2 regions of the Paenibacillus sp. FSL R7-0026 genome follow, and region 2 is predicted to be linked to the other one. Evidence: predicted binding sites of a transcription regulator. Region 2 holds the regulator's gene; the other holds the start of a gene.

Region 1 (3,519 bases), 410 kb from region 2:
TTGTGGTTTGGCAAACATGGCTTCCAGAGCTTGGGTCTAAATATATTGGACTAAGTGAGAATGTCTCGATAAAACTTTTAAGTTACTTTAGCATTGGGGCATTGGTTTCGGTACTTTTGCTTGCAGCTGTATTAGACAAGTTCATAAAACCAATTACTGTGATGATCTTATATCCAACGATAGCCTTCCTATCCATGCTGAGCTTGTTCTTTATTCAATCATATACAATTGTTATTATCATGACGTTTATCTTGGGATTGTCCACTTCCGGTACCTTCCAATTGGCTATCACTATAATGACAAGATTCTTCGTCAAAAACAAAGGAACGACAACATCTTATGTGAATATAGCAGGAAGTGCTGCTTTTATATTGGTTCCCTTCATATCGAGCTTCTTGGTGGGACAGATCGGTATTTCCATGACACTTGTTTTTGATATGGTCATTGCTTGTTTGAGTGTATTGCTTGCAGTTTTTGTACTTATCCGAGGAAAAAAAGTGTTTCAATAAAAATTCAACTCATAAGGAGTCTTTTCAAATGAATAACGATAAAAATCTTGCCAAAATTGACGCAAAAACAACTTTAGTTGGATTACTTGCAACACCAATCGGACATAGCGTTTCCCCACAAATGCACAATGTCGGTTATACGATCAGTGGGTTGAACTATGCATATTTGGCTTTTGAGGTTGGGCCAGAGAAGTTGAAAGAAACAGTTGAAGGTATGAAAGCAATGGGCGTTGCAGGATTCAATGTGTCCATGCCAAACAAAATCGATGTTATTCAGTATTTGGACGAGCTGGATGATACCGCTAAATTCTCAAGAGCCAGTAATACCGTCGTAAATAAAAATGGCAAGTTGGTCGGATATAATACGGACGGATTAGGTTACGTAAAAAATCTTGAAGAACATGGAGTCGAGCTAAACGGGAAAAAAGTAACTTTAGTCGGTTCTGGAGGTGCTGCAACACCGATCGCTATTCAGTTGGTTCAATCAGGCATTAAAGAGATTAGTATCTTCGCCAGAAATGACAAATTCTTCTCCAAGGCAGAAGAAAATGCAGCATATATTAACAATGAGATGAAACACTTCGGCGTGAAGGCTAACGTTTTCCCTTTGGAAGATAAAGAAGCATTTCGTAAAGAAATCGCAGATAGTGCTATCTTAGCGAACGCTACAAGCTTGGGCATGAAACCATTAGATGAATTGAGTATTGTTGACGATGTAGAAGATGTGTTACGCAAAGATTTGGTAGTAACCGATGTTGTATACAATCCTCGCAAAACAAAACTGTTAAAACAGGCCGAAGCTGCTGGTGCCAAAGCGATTAACGGTCTCGGTATGGTGTTATGGCAAGGCGCACTTGCTTACAAACTATTCACAGGAGAAGATATGCCAATTGCAGAGGTGAAAGAGAGCGTATTTGGTACAGAAATATGAATGGATAATGGGGTAAGTTGATATTAGAGTTATTACAGTTGAATACCAAAAACTGCTCTTATTAAAGCCGCTATGTTTAGCGGCTTTTTTCTTTTTCCGGTATAAGTTCGTTTCCTGAGTCAACAGCACGAACTTATACCGATTGCCGAAATGGGCAAAAATATAGTCCGACTAATATAAATATTTACCTCTTGCATAAAGAACGTGTGTTCGGTTTATAATATATACAAACATACGTTCTTAAAAGTACAGGGGTGATTTCAGTGTTGGCTAAGCAGCGAACCATTATGCTCATTGATATGCAGAGCTTTTATGCTTCAGTCGAGAAGGCGAAAATGCCTCAATACAAAAATAGACCACTCGCCGTCGCTGGCGATCCAGCAAGACGTTCTGGAATTATCCTTGCCGCTTGTCCGTTGGCCAAAGCTAAAGGTGTATCTACCGCGGAACCACTCTGGCAGTCTCTTCAGAAGTGTCCTGAACTGATCATTGTGAAACCACACATGCAAGAATACATTGAAGTATCCACCCAAATCATGTCCATTATTGAGGAGTTCACCGATCTGGTCGAACCGTACAGTATAGACGAATTATTCGCTGATTTTACAGGGTCTATGCATCTATTCGGTAATGATCCAATTGATTTGGCCAAGCAAATTCAAGACAAAATCTATAATGAAACAGGCGTTTACGCGAGAGCTGGCATTGGTGAAAACAAAATTATCAGTAAATTGTGCTGCGATATGATTGCTAAAAAAGCTGAGGGTGGCATTTTCCACTTAAAGAAAGAGGAATTACACCTCCACATTGGAGATAAGCCCATCCGCGATATGTGGGGGATTGGCTCAAGAATGGAAAAACATCTGTGGAAGATGGGCATCCGAACCATTAGAGACCTGGCGAATACGTCTCTTTCCAAATTAAGAAGTAAGTGGGGTGTTAATGGAGAAGTCATCTGGCGAGTGGCAAATGGACTCGACAATTCACCGGTAACCGTCAACACACACAGTACACAAAAGGATATCGGAAACGGAATGACCCTGCCAAGAGATTTCATAGAGGCTTGGGAGATTGAAGTAGTTATCCTCGATATCTGTACAGAAGTGTGCAGAAGAGCCCGTAAAAAGGGACTGATGGGTAGTGTCGTTTCCGTGAGTGTATCTGGAGCCGACTTCGACCAACCAACGGGTTTTCACAGGCAAGTTAAACTGTCTGATCCAACAAACATAACCGTTGATGTGTGCAAACTAGCCAAACGCATATTTCATCAACATTGGGATGGGCAACCTGTGCGCCGTGTTGGCGTATCCCTGTCTCAATTATCCAACGCGGATACATATCAACTATCTTTTTTTGATGATCAGGAGCAGAAACGAGCCATTGATCAGGTGATGGACGACATTAAGGATCGATTTGGCGACATTGCCATTCTACGAGCGAGCTCCATTACGGCTGCTGGCCAAGCGATCGATCGAGCATCTAAAATTGGGGGGCATTACAAATGAGCAAAAAACTGGAGGCCAATGGATTATGGGAATCGAGCCGCATGATGCTTCCACAACATAAAGAACGAATTATACAGCATCGTACTCAAATTCATTATCAAACGAAACCACTGATTCATCAAGATGAGTGGGAGATTATTACTCAGAATATAGATATGTCTCTCAATTATACATTGCAAGCCGCCTTTGAAGTATTTAATGAGTCAGGCAATCGGTATATACACGGAATCGTCACTTCAGTCAGTTCCTTTGGAAAGAAAATAAAAATTGAAATGGAGAATGGATTTGAATGGGTCGATTTTGATCAATTGGTCGCTGTAAAACTTGAAGAAGGAGGCGTGTAAGGTGCGACAGACTTCTGAGGAACTTTCACTCGTGAAGAGGCTGGTAGAACTCCCTTATCTTTTAGGTGCGCTCGAGGTAGATAAGCAAAAAATATACGCTTCAAACTTTAAGATGAAATCTGTATATGTTGACTACCTGGACGGCACCCAAAAGAAAATTGCTTTAGAGATGTACAAATCGAAACAAATTTTAAAGGAACATCATATAAAAATCATAGATGAAAAGAGGT
Region 2 (3,519 bases):
AGGGTACTAAATAAGAATATATCCACTCTAAACAGATTTGGACGATCATGAAATGCAGCGGATCAGTGAAATACTAGATGACTCTTTTATATAGAAGTAGTACAAGTTGATTTGATATTATTTCACCCTTTCTTCTAAGACCGCTCTCAGGAGTAGTTGTTGGATTAAAATCTGCTCTCTGAAAGCAAATTGTCAAAACATGTCCCCTGATTCTTCTTCATTTGCCCCACGTAACATTTTTGTGTTTATCTGTAACCAAGGCTTACCTTTATAACAAACACATTCGTTCGTCGATTTAGATGATCGCAAAACTCACTTTTCATTAATGTTAAACTGTCTGAAGCAAAAGATTTAAATCAAACTTCCTTAGAAATTCTGATTGCCACGAGATAGAAAGGAATACTAGCATTCACACATTTAAAATTGCAAACATCGTCCAAATACATACAAATGGATGTTTCAACTGTATGTTGAAAGTTTCATATAGAAGAGGTATACTTTAATTAAATTTTGAGCGATTTAATTTTAAATAATTAATTGGAGATGTTATTATGGATCAGGCAAAACAACTAGTGACAGAACAACGTACATTTTTTTATACAGGACAAACTAAAAAGATCGAGTATCGAATTAATGCGCTTCAACAGCTTAGAAAAGGAATTGAAAAGTATCAGCAACGGATTCAAGATGCACTTCGGGCAGATTTGAACAAATCTGAGGCGGAAGCTTACGGTTCCGAGATTCGCATTGTTCTGGGTGAACTGGATTTTGCATTAGAACATCTGCAGGAATGGGCTGCACCTAAACAAGTCCCAACCAATTCGGTTATGCCGGATGGGGTCAGTACCATTTACCCTGAACCATACGGAGTGGCTCTTATTATTGCACCTTGGAACTATCCTTTCCAACTGGCCTTTGGTCCACTGATTGGAGCAATTGCAGCTGGTAACTGTGCAGTTATTAAGCCTTCTGAATTAACACCAGCCGTATCTCGTCTGACGTATGATCTGATTCAGGAGATCTTCCCTCAGGAGTATATTGCGGTCATGGAAGGAGAAGTCGAAGCTAGCACGGCATTGTTAAAAGAGAAGTTTGATTATATTTTTTTCACAGGTAGCACGGGTGTTGGTCGCATTGTTATGAAGGCAGCTGCGGAGCACTTGACTCCTGTAACTCTTGAGTTGGGCGGCAAGAGCCCTGCTATTGTCCATAGTGATGCAGATCTGAAGCTGGTGGCCCAACGTATTGTTCGCGGTAAATTTCTGAATGCAGGGCAAACATGCGTTGCTCCGGATTATTTGCTTGTGCATGAACAAGTTCATGATGAACTGATCGATATGATTGGCGCAGAGATCAAAGATAAATTTGGGGATGATGTGTTACAGAACGCTGATTTCCCGCATATTGTTAACGCGCGTAACTTTGATCGGTTGTCGAAATTCCTCACAGATGGCAAAACGCTAATTGGTGGGCGTTCTGTATTTGAGCAGTTGCTTATTGAGCCGACTGTACTTGGAGATGTGAACTGGGAATCACCTGTTATGCAAGAAGAAATCTTCGGTCCGATTCTTCCTGTATTTACCTACAGTAACCTGAACCCGATGCTGGATGAGATCGTTCGCCGGCCAAAACCATTGGCACTATATCTCTTCACACAGGATGAGCAGCTGCAGGATCAGGTTCTGAATCAAGTATCCTTCGGTGGGGGATGTATTAATGACACACTTTCTCATATGACTTCACACTATCTCCCGTTTGGTGGTGTAGGAGAGAGTGGGATGGGCTCATATCACGGACAACAGAGCTTTGATGTGTTCTCGCATCACAAAAGTGTTCTGAAACGCAGTGAATAATTAGCCGCTAAAATAACATAAACATGAAAAAAAGAGGTTGTCCTGTTCATCAGGGCAACCTCTTTCGTATTTCATTACATCTAGTTTTGTTACTTTAGTTAAATATTAATGAATATCTCTGAAAAGGCCTATGACTTTACCCAGAATACTAACATGTTTCAAACGTAAAGGTTCGAAGGTCGCATTCTCCGGTTGAAGGCGAATATGATCTTTCTCTTTATAGAACGTTTTCACTGTAGCTTCATCGTCTTCAGTCATTGCAACGACGATATCACCGTTATCAGCAGTTTGCTGTTGACGGACAATAACGTAATCTCCGTTAACGATTCCAGCTTCCACCATACTATCTCCCACTACCGAAAGCATAAACACTTTCTGTTCGCCTACATAATGTGTAGGAAGAGGGAAGTAGTCTTCAATGTTCTCGGTTGCAGTGATTGGAACCCCGGCTGTAACCTTACCAACAACAGGAATACGTGCAACGCTATGAGCAAATTGATGAGAATGCTCAGACTCTTCCTGGCTCAAAAGCTCAATGGCTCTTGGCTTGGTAGGGTCGCGTCGGATCAAACCTTTTTTCTCCAAACGATCCAAATGTCCATGTACTGTTGAGCTGGAAGCCAGTCCAACAGCTTCACCAATTTCCCGTACGGAAGGAGGATACCCCTTCAACCGGACTTCATTTCGTATAAACTCCAGAATAGCCTGCTGCCTGCTGGATATCTTCGACATACCGTATCAACCCCATTTTAGTAACGTTTGGGAAAATTATAACATAGAACCTCCGTTCGTACAAACATAAGTTCTAAATAAAATAGCATTAAATCAGTGTTTTTTAACTTATAGAACAGTAATTGTCCAAAAGGCAGAGCATAATACTGCAAATACTTTGCAAAAGAACTTCAATGAAGATATTTCTCCTTCAAAAAAGAAGCGAACAATTGTTCTAAAAATCTATTGAACAAAACAAGTGTTCGTGTTATATTGATTTCAACAGATAGGAACAAACGTTTGGAGGCGGGTATTTAATGAGATATTCTACTTATCAAAGCATTTATGAACCGATGAATTCGGAACTGGTGAAGTCTAACATAGGGAACTACATGAAGGTTTTAGCGCGTTTCAAGATTTCTTCATGGATGTTAAAGGTAGCCATTACCTCTATGATTATATTTATTGGATGCAGCACCGTTTTAACTGTATTTGCCGGCAATGAGAATGATGTTCAGCCTGGAGGAAAGATAGCTGTTTCACAAGGGGAAACATTATGGAGTATTTCTTTGGAACATAAACCGACGAATATGGATACACGTATTTATATAGAAGCAATTAAGAAAGTGAATCAACTTCATACAACTTCCATCCAAGTGGGTCAAGTACTAGCTCTACCGCAATTTGCAGAATAAAATGCAGATCAATGAGTGTTAGCGCGTGTCAGCTTGACAAGCTGCCTTTATCATGGCAAAGTTAATATGACTTTGTATTTTTGGAGGGGACAAGCTTGGATATAGATAGTCTGGTAGCACGCATTAACGAATTGGCTCGTAAGCAAAAGTCCACTGGATTGTCGGAGGAAGAACTTGCTGAACGTGCCGAGCTAAGAGAGATTTATTTGAGCAATATTCGCAGTAATTTCAGACAACAACTGGATACCATTGAGATTGTT

What was found. Region 2 encodes LexA, which represses DNA repair genes until DNA is damaged. Its sites were predicted from a motif close to CGAACATATGTTCG; they were not measured.
Region 1: a site for LexA is predicted at 1,668-1,681, ahead of MKY44_RS14790 (DNA polymerase IV). Genes of this name have one in related genera too.

Annotation. Positions count from the first base shown of each region.
Region 1 is NZ_JBBORG010000001.1:3,311,837-3,315,355, forward strand. Features, by position in the region: gene MKY44_RS14780 (MFS transporter) at 1-509, shown strand, start outside; gene aroE (shikimate dehydrogenase) at 538-1,440, shown strand; gene MKY44_RS14790 (DNA polymerase IV) at 1,728-2,945, shown strand; gene MKY44_RS14795 (YolD-like family protein) at 2,942-3,289, shown strand; gene MKY44_RS14800 (hypothetical protein) at 3,291-3,519, shown strand, end outside.
Region 2 is NZ_JBBORG010000001.1:3,725,940-3,729,458, reverse strand. Features, by position in the region: partial or broken gene MKY44_RS16435 (IS30 family transposase) at 1-8, shown strand, start outside; gene MKY44_RS16425 (aldehyde dehydrogenase) at 552-1,853, shown strand; gene lexA (transcriptional repressor LexA) at 1,959-2,585, opposite strand; gene MKY44_RS16415 (LysM peptidoglycan-binding domain-containing protein) at 2,882-3,259, shown strand; gene MKY44_RS16410 (DUF896 domain-containing protein) at 3,355-3,519, shown strand, end outside.